One region of the Ruegeria sp. TM1040 genome, then DNA from elsewhere that is predicted to be linked to it. Evidence: riboswitches for the same ligand, from Rfam matches in the RefSeq annotation. Region 1 holds a riboswitch; the other holds the start of a gene.
What was found. Region 1 has a riboswitch for cobalamin ahead of TM1040_RS01525 (aromatic ring-hydroxylating oxygenase subunit alpha). Riboswitches for the same ligand answer to the same signal wherever they lie in the genome.

Region 2: another riboswitch for cobalamin. It lies ahead of nrdH (glutaredoxin-like protein NrdH); the one in region 1 lies ahead of TM1040_RS01525 (aromatic ring-hydroxylating oxygenase subunit alpha).

What each region holds. Positions count from the first base shown of each region.
Region 1 covers NC_008043.1:214,315-220,048, forward strand. The annotation lists gene TM1040_RS01520 (hybrid-cluster NAD(P)-dependent oxidoreductase) at 1-817, opposite strand, end outside; gene TM1040_RS01525 (aromatic ring-hydroxylating oxygenase subunit alpha) at 823-2,049, opposite strand; cobalamin riboswitch at 2,183-2,386, opposite strand; gene TM1040_RS01530 (C4-dicarboxylate TRAP transporter substrate-binding protein) at 2,650-3,666, shown strand; gene TM1040_RS01535 (TRAP transporter small permease subunit) at 3,756-4,433, shown strand; gene TM1040_RS01540 (TRAP transporter large permease) at 4,426-5,734, shown strand, end outside.
Region 2 covers NC_008044.1:544,967-550,700, reverse strand. The annotation lists gene arsJ (organoarsenical effux MFS transporter ArsJ) at 1-670, shown strand, start outside; gene arsB (ACR3 family arsenite efflux transporter) at 667-1,701, shown strand; gene TM1040_RS19985 (GFA family protein) at 1,728-2,102, shown strand; cobalamin riboswitch at 2,347-2,540, shown strand; gene nrdH (glutaredoxin-like protein NrdH) at 2,641-2,862, shown strand; gene nrdI (class Ib ribonucleoside-diphosphate reductase assembly flavoprotein NrdI) at 2,884-3,306, shown strand; gene nrdE (class 1b ribonucleoside-diphosphate reductase subunit alpha) at 3,288-5,420, shown strand; gene nrdF (class 1b ribonucleoside-diphosphate reductase subunit beta) at 5,521-5,734, shown strand, end outside.

The sequences.
Region 1 (5,734 bases):
CCTCCGCCTTGGTGTCATCATCAGGCACCACGTCGTCAAAGTCCGGCTGTTCGGCAGAGGTTTCGACCGGCGCATGGAAGCTCTCCTGATGGTAGTTATCCATGTCAAAGCCAAGACCCGCCAGTGCGTCGCGCACCGCCTGCATGAAAGGCTCCGGCCCGCAGCAATAGACCTCGCGCTCCAGATAGTCAGGCGCCATGAGGCCCAGCATCAGCTGGTTGAACATGCCCTGATAGCCGGTCCAGGGGCGATAGGGATCCGGTTCCTCGACCACGAACTTCAGATCCAACCCTTCGGAACGGCTCGCCATTTGCTCGAGCCGCTGGCGGAATATGATCTCGGAGGGCCGTTTGGCGCAGTTCACAAACACAATATCAAGATTGTCGCCATCATCCCACATATTCGTGGTCATCGACATCATCGGCGTGATGCCAGAGCCCGCCGAGATAAACAGGAATTTCTTCGCCATGCTTCCTGCGTTGGTGAAGAGTCCCGCAGGGCCAAGCGCCTTGATGCGGCTGCCAGGGCGCAGGTTGTCCAGCATCCAGCGGGTGCCGATGCTGTCGGCTTGCGCCTTGGCGGTAATGGTGATCGTCCGCGGCCGCGAGGGCGAAGAGGAGATCGTGTAGGTTCGGTGCAATGGCCCACCTGGCACCGGAATTTCCAAGGTCATGAACTGGCCTGCGTCATACTCAAACAGGGCCCCCGAGGGCGCCTTGAAGGTAAAAGATGCCGTGTTGTCCATTTCGGGAATGATGGAGACGCATTCCAGCATCTCCGCATCAGTCCAGACGGTACGTTCGCTGTTTCTGGGCATCAGGGTCACTCCGCTGCGACGGCGTGTGGGCCGCTGTTGCGTTTGAGGGTAGAGAGATACCACTCCACAAATTGCAGGACGCCGCTCTCTTGGGTCGGGGAATAGGGCCCCGGTTCATAGGCCGGCGAGTTGATCCCCATCTGGTTGAACTCCACAACCTCGCGGTCTTCGTCATTGGTGGCAATCCAAACCTCGGTGAGCCGCTGTAGATCGTAATCCACACCTTCAACCGCGTCTTTGTGAACCAGCCATTTTGTCGTCACCTCGGTTTCCGTGGGGCTGATGGGCGTGACCCGGAACACGATCGAATGGTCCGACAGGAAGTGGTTCCAAGTGGTCGGGTAGTGGAACTTGAGCAACGAGCCCGCATCCGCAAAGGCTGCACGGCCCAGCCAGCGACGCACGGCGGTCTTGCCGTCCATCGTGTAGCTCTCAGCGCCTTCTTTCAGGGGCATGCGCGCGACACGGAACTGGCCATCACCGCTGAGGTGGAACCCCGAAGGCATCCCAGCCTGCTCACAGCGGTCGAAATGAGCCTGCAAATTGCTCGGGGTCTCGCCACCTTCGATGCCCGTCACGGAGGGATCATCCGGGAAGGTCCGGCAGAGCGCGGGGTGATTGCCGCCGCAGTGGTAGCACTCGCGGTTGTTCTCCCAGACCAGCTTCCAGTTGCCGCGCTCCACGATGGAGCTTTCATGGGCGACCTTGGCGTTCGAGAGGTCATGAACCTCCAGATAGGGGCGGGCGACCTCGGCAAACCGTTCAAAATCCGGGGCCTCATCGGCGAGACAAATATAGATCAACCCAGCAAGCTCACGGCAGTGGACCGTCTTGAGCCCATGTCTGCTCGGCTCGAAATCAGGCCCCATATCACGCGCCCACAGCAGACGACCGTCCAGTTCATAAGTCCACTGGTGATAGGGGCAGACGAGCTTAGGGTTGTTGCCTTTCTTCGCCTTGCAGATCACCGAGCCACGGTGACGACAAGCATTGTGGAAAGCCCGAATGACATTGTCTGCACCGCGCACGATGATCACATTGTAGTTGCCAACCTGATGGGTGACGTAGCTCCCTGGCTTGTCCAGCTCGCAGGCGGGAATGGCAAAAAGCCATTCTTTGTAAAAGATCTCCTGAAGATCGGTCTGAAACACCTCGGCATCGGTATAAAACGCCTGATCAAGTGCATGTCCTGCGCGGTGGTTAGCGATCAGCGTGTTGATATTGCTGTGCATTTCCTGGCTCCGTGACAAAGTTCACACGTGTGAACCTTCGCCCTGTTGGTAGAGTGCAAACGGCAATGGGATCCCGTGAGGCCGCGAGGGAGGTGCCCGCGTCCTTTTCAAGATGCCCAAACCGCCGCCCGCGGTTGACGATATCTGCCGAGGCTGGTTTCCGGGCTCTGGGGGTGACCTGCTGGTCGGAGCGCAACGCCTTCCCGGGTCCTCCTCCCAGTGGCAGATGTTACGCCCGCGAATCCCATGACCGTTGCGGGGGCAGCGCCGGAATCGCACCGGCTTCCCAATTCTCCGTCCGGAAAGCCCGGACAGCACCTCGTAGGGCAGAGTTGTATCGAGATTTGCCGCGCCCGATCTCCAATTTGCGACGTTGTTTATTGAGTTCGAGACAAGCCCGCCTCACATCCGCAAAAACATGCATGGATTGCGCAGCCTCTTGAACCTTTGGCCCATCGACGCATTTCTAAGACGCAGGCCGGAGCGCGCTCATCGGAGCTTTGCCAAACCAGCGCGAAGTTTGGGGTTGGCAAATCCACTCAATTTGGTGATCCTGCCGCACATAAACAAATACGGTAAAATCCGACTGGGGAGGAAAATATGAAAAAATTCTTGGGACTTACCGCTGTTGCATCCGTGAGCTTTGCCTTTGCGGCAGAAGCCATGGCCACAGAGTGGAATGTCTCGGTTTGGGGCAAACGCCGCGCCTTTACCGAGCACGTCGAAAAGCTCGCTGAACTGGTGTCCGAGAAAACCGACGGCGAATTCACCATGAACATCAGCTATGGTGGACTGTCCAAAAACCGCGAGAACCTCGACGGGATCTCGATTGGCGCGTTTGAGATGGCGCAGTTCTGCGCCGGCTATCACCGCGACAAAAACCGCGTGATTACCGTTCTTGAATTGCCCTTCCTGGGCATTTCCAACCTCGAAGAGGAGGTTGCGGTCTCTAGCGCGGTCTACAACCACCCGGCCGCAGCCGAGGAAATGGCGCAGTGGAACGCAAAGCTGCTCATGACCTCGCCGATGCCGCAATACAATATCGTCGGCACCGGTGATGTGCGTGATGATCTGGCGGAATTTGAAGGCATGCGCGTGCGGGCAACCGGCGGTATCGGCGAAGCCTTCAAGGCTGTTGGCGCCGTTCCGACCTCCGTCACCGCGACCGAGGCCTATCAGGCGATGGAATCCGGTGTGGTCGACACCGTAGCGTTCGCACAACATGCGCATCTGAGCTTTGGCACCATCAACCGCGCTGACTGGTGGACCGCTAACCTCAACCCCGGCACCGTGAACTGCCCGGTTGTGGTCAATATTGACGCTTACGAAAGCCTCTCTGACGCCGAGCGCGAAGCGCTGGACAGCTCGGTTGCCGAAGCGCTGGATCACTACCTGGCGAACTACGGCGAGCTGCTGAAGAAGTGGGATAGTGTTCTCGAGGAAAAAGGCGTCGAAAAGGTCGAGATTTCGGAAGAGGTGCTCGCAGAATTCCGCTCTACTGCGGCTGAGCCGATCCGCGACGCTTGGATCAAGGATATGGAAGCACAGGGCCTGCCGGGTCAGGAGCTCTATGATCTAGTTCAGAAAACGCTCGCAGATCACCGCAACGGCAGCTGATCTGAACGCAATGGCCTATGGCCTATGGCCCGGACCAATTGGTCCGGGCTTCTGCGTATCTCACCAATAATCACATATCGGGGAAAGCTATGGCAGGTTCATCAACCGTGCTCAGCGATGCCAGCATTTTGTCAAAGCTGGATCGGGCCCTTTTGCCTATTGAGCGCGTCACAGCAATTCTGAGCGGTCTTGCGGCCTTTTCACTCATGTTCCTGGCCGCATATTCCGTGGCCGGCCGTCAGTTGGATCGGACATTTCTGGCGCCATTTTTCGACAAGATCGGCCTGATGGACGGCCCCCTGCCCGGCTATGTGGATTATATCGAAGCACTGATGCCCTTGATCGCCATCTTGGGCGTCTCCTATGTGCAACGCGAAGGTTCCCACATCCGCATGGACATCCTCGTGGGGCGGCTAAAGGGTCGCGCGCTTTGGCTTTTTGAATTCATCACCGTGTTCTGCATGCTGGTGCTGGTGATCGCCTTGGTCTGGGGCTCCTGGGCCCATTTCGACCGTTCGTTTGATTGCGCCCGCCCGCTGTGTTCGCGCGACAGCTCGATCGACATCGGCCTGCCGATCTGGCCATCCAAGCTGGTGGTGCCGGTTGCCTTGGCCGTGCTTTCAGCGCGGCTCCTGCTGCAGATGACGGCTTATGCCCGCGCCTTCGTTCTGGGACTCCAGAGCCCTGCGGCCGTACCGCTCATCCAATCCGTCGCCGAGCAAGCCGCTGCTGAGGCGGAGCAACTCAAGGAGGTCGGCAATGACTGATATCGAAATCGGCCTCTGGGTCACCGCCGGAATGATGGTGCTTGTTGTGCTGGGCATGCGGGTTGCGTTTGCCGCCGGACTTGCGGGCTTTGTGGGTCTTGTGTGGCTTCGGTGGAACGGCTTTGACTATAACCCGGAGCGTTTCTGGAAAGCTGTTGAAATCAGTGTAAAAATTGCGGGCCAAGTACCGCACTCCAAGGTTTCGAGTCAGGCGCTCAGCCTCATCCCGACCTTTATTTTAATTGGATACCTCGCCTACTACGCCCGCCTCACCACGGCACTGTTTGAGGCCGCAAAGCGCTGGGTTGCCTGGGTGCCCGGGGGCCTTGCGGTATCCACCGTTTTTGCCACCGCAGGGTTTGCCGCCGTTTCGGGCGCATCGGTTGCAACCGCTGCGGTCTTTGCCCGGATCGGCATCCCGGAAATGCTGGCGGTTGGCTACAACAAGCGTTTTGCAGCCGGGGTGGTCGCCGCAGGCGGCACCCTCGCCTCTCTGATCCCGCCCTCCGCCATTCTCGTGATCTATGCAATCATTGTGGAGCAGGACGTGGGCAAGCTCTTGCTGGCCGGCTTTGTGCCCGGTGCGTTTTCGGCCGTGGTCTATGCGGGCTTGATCATCGCCATCGCGATGATCTTCAAGACGGTCGGCCCACCAGTCACGGGCTTCACCTGGCGCGAACGCCTGGTGTCCTTGCCACCTGCCCTGCCGATTTTTGCGGTTGTCGTGATCATCATCTTCTTTGTCTACAACCCGTTTGGCGAAGCCTGGGGGACACCAACCGAGGGCGGTGCTGTCGGCGCCTTCATCGTCTTTCTCGTCGCGCTAATGCGCGGGATGCGGATGCGCGAACTGCTGGATGCGCTGCTTGAGACTGCCAAACTCACGATTATGATCTTCACCATCATCTGGGGTGTTTTGATCTACGTGCGCTTTCTGGGCTTTGCAGATTTGCCTTCGGCCTTCGCCGACTGGATCTCGACCCTCTCGGCCTCGCCCATGCTGATCCTAATCTGTATTCTGCTTGCCTATGCGGTTCTTGGGATGTTCATGGACGCCATCGGCATGCTTCTTCTGACGCTGCCTGTTGTCTACCCGGCCGTCATGGCGTTGAACGGAGGCGAGATGGTCTCGGCAGCGGATTCTGCCTTCGGCATGTCCGGCCCAATGTGCGCGATCTGGTTTGGCATCCTGGTGGTCAAGATGGCGGAGTTCTGTCTGATCACGCCCCCAATCGGGCTGAATTGCTTTGTTGTAGCGGGGGTACGAGACGATTTGTCAGTACAAGACGTGTTCCGCGGCG
Region 2 (5,734 bases), on a different replicon from region 1:
ACGCAAAGGCGCGAAATTTTCCGAGGTCTTCTCCAAGTCCGCCAACATCAACTGGCTCTCGGCGGCACGGGTGTTTCTCTTCGGGGCGCGCGATGTGTGGTTCGTGGTCGGCATTCCGGTCTACTTCTACGCCGTCATCTCGGACGGCACCGAGGCCAGCAACCGCGCGGCGTTCTTCATGATCGGCAGCTTCATGGCAGTCTGGATCATCTGCTACGGGGCGGTGCAAGCGGCGGCGCCGCGCATCCTACGGGCCTCGAGCCGCTCTGAGGCAGAGCTGATTTCCGCCGCGCGGCACTGGGCGAGCCTGCTGGCGTTGGTTCCGGCGGCGCTGACCGTGGCCGTGGTGATGTCTGGCGCGCCCGCGCCTTGGCTCACGGCAACACTGGTCATCGGCCTCTTGCTGTTTGGGGCGCTCTTTGCGGTGAACTCCTCCCTGCATTCCTACCTGATCCTTGCCTTCTCCAAGGACGAGCGGGTCACGATGGATGTGGGCTTTTACTACATGGCCAATGCGGGTGGGCGGCTCCTGGGCACGTTGCTTTCTGGTCTCACCTATCAACTGGGCGGGGTCGCGGCCTGCCTTGGCACCGCAGCCCTGATGATCGCACTTAGCGCATTGGCTGCAGGGCGCCTCTCTGCCCCTACATCTGAAAGAGCCACGGCATGAGCATCTTCGAGAAATACCTGAGCCTCTGGGTGGCATTGGCGATGACGGCCGGCATTGCGCTTGGCAGTCTGGCCCCCGGCGTGATGGAGGCCATCGCCGCGCTGGAGGTGGCCCGTGTCAATTTAGTGGTCGCGGCACTGATCTGGGCCATGGTTTACCCGATGATGATTGGCGTGAACCCACGAAGCCTACGAGATGTGGCGCGCCAGCCCAAGGGCCTTGCGATCACGCTGGTGGTCAACTGGCTGATCAAACCCTTTACCATGGCCGCACTTGGCGTGCTGTTCTTCGAGGTGGTCTTTGCGCCCTTTCTGGAGCCACAAGACGCACAGCAGTATATCGCGGGGCTGATCCTTTTGGGGGCCGCGCCCTGCACCGCGATGGTTTTTGTGTGGTCGCAACTCACCCGGGGCGACGAAAGCTACACCCTGCTGCAAGTCTCGGTGAACGATCTCATCATGGTGGTGGCCTTTGCCCCTATCGTGGCCTTTCTCTTGGGTGTCACGGACATTGAGGTGCCATGGAGCACGCTGATCCTGTCGGCGGTGCTGTTTGTTGCTCTGCCGCTGATGGCCGGTCTCTGGACCCGCAACCGTTTGGCGGAAGAGGCGCGTATCACGGCCTTTCTCGCACGGATCAAACCGCTCTCGATGCTGGGGCTGATCACAACGGTGGTGATCCTGTTTGGCCTGCAAGGTCAGGTCATTCTGGACCGCCCGAGCGTGATTGCGATGATCGCCGTGCCCATCCTGATCCAGAGCTACGGGATCTTCTTTCTCGCCTATGGCGCCGCCTATGCGCTGCGGGTGCCACATCGGATCGCAGCACCCTGCGCGCTGATCGGGACGTCGAATTTCTTTGAACTGGCGGTGGCTGTCGCGATCAGCCTCTTTGGGCTTCACTCCGGGGCGGCGCTCGCAACCGTGGTTGGCGTACTGGTCGAGGTTCCAGTGATGCTGACACTGGTGGCCTTTGCCAATCGCACCCGTGCCAGGTTTGCCTTGACCGGAGCAGACCACCAGGCAAGCTGAGCCCTCATGCGCTGAGGAGGTCCACCATGTCCGAGGTCACTGCAAGCTGCCTGTGCGGCGATATCCGCGTCAGAGCCTCCGGGTCCCCCATCGGTGTCGGCCTGTGTCACTGCATGGATTGTCGCAAGCACCATGGTGCGGTGTTCTGGGCCGCGGCGGTTTACCCGGCTGAGGCGGTCGAAGTATTCGGCCAGACGCAACAATATCAGGGCCGCCATTTTTGCCCGAGATGCGGATCATCGGTCTATTCATGCAGCGAAGGTGAGGTGGAGCTCCATCTCGGAGCAATGGATCAGCCAAACCAGTTCACGCCGACCTATGAGCTATGGACAGACCGGCGCGAGCACTGGCTCACCCCACTCGCCAGAGCCCATCAGCATTCTCGCAATCGCGGGGCGTGAGGACCGGGGCGGCGTGCGCCGGAGGCGTCTTTCTATGCAGTATGTCTTGCAGGACACAGCTGCGCGACAATTTCACACGGCCCGTCTGATCCAAGACTGTGGATAAAGATGGGGGTAAGGGTGTGCGAATTTGCCGATCCCCTTACATTGCAGCCACAAAGAAACCGCGGGCGAACACCCTGCCCTGTGGAAAACAAAAACCACCGCGCCCTACACCATATATTGACCATTTCGCGCATCTGCATCAATATCGTGTTGCTTTGGTTCTTTCGAGGCGACTCGCAAGCGAAGAGGGAAACTGGTGAAAATCCGGTGCTGCCCCCGCAACTGTAAGCGGCAAGCCCTGCCCGTGCCACTGACGCATCGCTGCGTTGGGAAGGCGGGAGGGGGCGTTTGAGCCGCGAAGCCAGGAGACCTGCCAGAGCACGACACACGACGACCGCGGCGGTGGGCCCGGACGCGTCATCTGACACCGGAACCGGTGTCGGCTGCCGTGGCCTCTCCGCCCAGAAGGACAACACCTGAGGGGATCTTGCAGATGAGCATCACTGTCTATTCAAAACCTGCCTGCGTGCAGTGCACCGCCACCACCCGCGCTCTTGAGGCGAAAGGGATCTCTTTTGACCTCGTTGATCTGACAGAAGATGCCGCTGCTCTGGAAATGGTGCAGGGTCTGGGCTATCGTCAGGCACCCGTGGTGGTCGCTGGCGAAGAGCACTGGGCTGGTTTTCGCCCTGACTTGATCGGCCAGTTGGCGTAAAGGTAAAAGGTGACCGGGTAAGTGGTCGGGCTTGTCTATTACTCCTCCCGTTCGGGCAATACGGCCCGTTTGATGGAGCGACTGGGGCTCGAGGCTCTGCGGCTGCCGCAGACGGAGCCTTCCCCCGAAGTAGATGCGCCCTATGTGTTGGTGACGCCAACCTTTGCCGATGGTGAAGGCCGGGGCGCAGTGCCAAAACCGGTCATCAAATTTCTGAATAACAGCCGCAATCGCGCCCTCCTCAGGGGTGTGATTGCCGGAGGCAACCGCAACTTTGGTGACACCTTTGCCCTCGCGGGGGATGTGATCGCCAAGAAATGCAATGTCCCCGTCCTTTACCGCTTTGAGTTGGCGGGAACCGAAACAGACATCGCCCGCATGCGCGCGGGCCTCGCCCGGTTCTGGGCGGCACAGGAGCAGCAGACATGCTTGACGCAAGCGTAACCGCCGATCTCGACTATCACGCGCTGAACGCGATGTTGAACCTCTATGACGACGAGGGCAACATCCAGTTCGACGCCGACCGTATGGCGGCCCGGCAGTATTTCCTGCAACACGTGAACCAGAACACCGTGTTCTTTCACTCGCTGGATGAAAAGCTCGGCTACCTCGTCGAGAAAGGCTATTACGAGCCGGAGGTGCTGGATCAGTATTCCCGCAACTTCCACCGCAAGATCTGGGATGCGGCCTACGCCAAGAAGTTCCGCTTCCCGTCCTTCCTCGGGGCGTTCAAATACTACACCTCCTACACGCTCAAGACCCGTGACGGGCAGCGCTATCTCGAGCGCTATGAAGATCGTGTGGTGATGAACGCGCTGACGCTGGCACGCGGCGATGAAAAGCTCGCGATGAAGCTGATGTCGGAGATCATCGACGGTCGTTTCCAGCCTGCTACGCCAACCTTCCTCAATGCCGGCAAAAAAGCCCGTGGCGAGTTTGTGTCCTGCTTCCTCTTGCGTCTCGAAGACAACATGGAGTCGATCGGACGCGGCATCAACTCGGCGCTGCAGCTCTCCAAACGCGGCGGTGGCGTGGCCTTGATGCTGACCAACATTCGTGAACACGGCGCCCCGATCAAGGGCATCGAGAACCAGTCTTCGGGCGTCATCCCGGTGATGAAGCTTCTTGAGGACAGCTTTTCCTACGCCAACCAGCTGGGCGCACGCCAGGGCGCGGGCGCGGTCTATCTGAACGCGCATCACCCGGATATTCTGCGTTTCTTGGATACCAAGCGCGAAAACGCAGATGAGAAAATCCGCATCAAGACGCTCTCGCTTGGCGTGGTGATCCCCGACATCACCTTCCAGCTCGCCAAGAAAAACGAGGACATGTATCTGTTCTCGCCGCATGACGTGGAAAAGGTCTACGGTCAGGCCTTCTCGGAAATCTCGGTCACCGAGAAATATCACGAGATGGTGGACAACCCGCAGATCCGCAAAAAGAAGATCAACGCGCGCGCGTTCTTCCAGACCATTGCCGAGATCCAGTTCGAGTCCGGCTACCCTTACATCATGTTCGAGGACACGGTGAATGCCGCAAACCCGATTGCGGGCCGCATCGCGATGTCGAACCTCTGCTCGGAGATCCTGCAGGTCAACGAGCCGTCCAAATTCAATGACGACCTGTCCTATGAGCAGATGGGCACGGATATTTCCTGCAACCTTGGCTCGATGAACATCGCCCGTGCGATGGACGGTGGCGATCTGGCAGGCACTGTGGGCACCGCGATCCGCGCGCTCAATGCAGTGTCGGAAATGTCGAGCATCGACTCCGTACCTTCCATCCGCAAGGGCAACGAAGAAGGCCACGCAATTGGTCTTGGTCAGATGAACCTGCATGGATACCTCGCCCGCGAGCGCATCCATTACGGCAGCGCAGAAGGTGTGGATTTCACCAATATCTACTTCTGCACGGTTCTGTATCACGCGATCAGCGCCTCGAACGCCTTGGCAAAGGAAAAGAAATCCAAGTTCAAAGGGTTTGAAGACTCGGCCTATGCCGATGGCAGCTTCTTTGAGAAATATGTCGAGAAGGACTGGCTGCCGGAAACCGACCGGGTGAAAGAGCTGTTTGAGACCGCAGGTGTCGAGATCCCCACCCGCAAGGACTGGGAAGCGCTGCGCGACAAGGTGATGAAGCACGGGCTTTATAACCGCAACCTTCAGGCGGTGCCGCCCACCGGCTCGATCAGCTATATCAACTATGCCACCTCCTCGATCCATCCGATCACCGCAAAGATCGAGATCCGCAAGGAAGGCAAGATCGGTCGCGTCTACTATCCCGCGCCCTATATGACCAATGACAACCTCGAATATTACCGCGATGCCTATGAAATCGGGCCTGAGGCGATCATCGACACATATGCGGCTGCGACACAGCATGTGGATCAGGGGCTTTCACTGACCCTGTTCTTCCCGGCGGAAGCATCGACCCGCGACATCAACCGCGCGCAGATCTACGCGTGGAAGAAGGGGATCAAGACGATCTACTACATCCGCCTGCGCCAGCAGGCCCTCGAAGGCACCGAAGTCGAAGGCTGCGTGTCCTGTTCGCTGTAAATCGGGTGGGGGCTCTGCCCCCGGCCACCTCCGTGGCCTCCCCCGAGGTATTTTGGAAAAGATGAAGGGGCCTTGCCCCCAAGCTGCTGAGATCGAGTGTATGAAAGATATGACCCAAGCCCGCGCTGTCCCCAAAGCGATCAACTGGAACCGGCTTCAGGACGACAAGGATCTCGAGATCTGGAACCGGTTGACCGTAAACTTCTGGTTGCCTGAAAAGGTGCCGCTGTCCAATGACATCCAGTCCTGGTCCCAGCTCACACCGGACGAGCAGACCCTGACCATTCGGGTGTTCACTGGCCTCACGCTTCTGG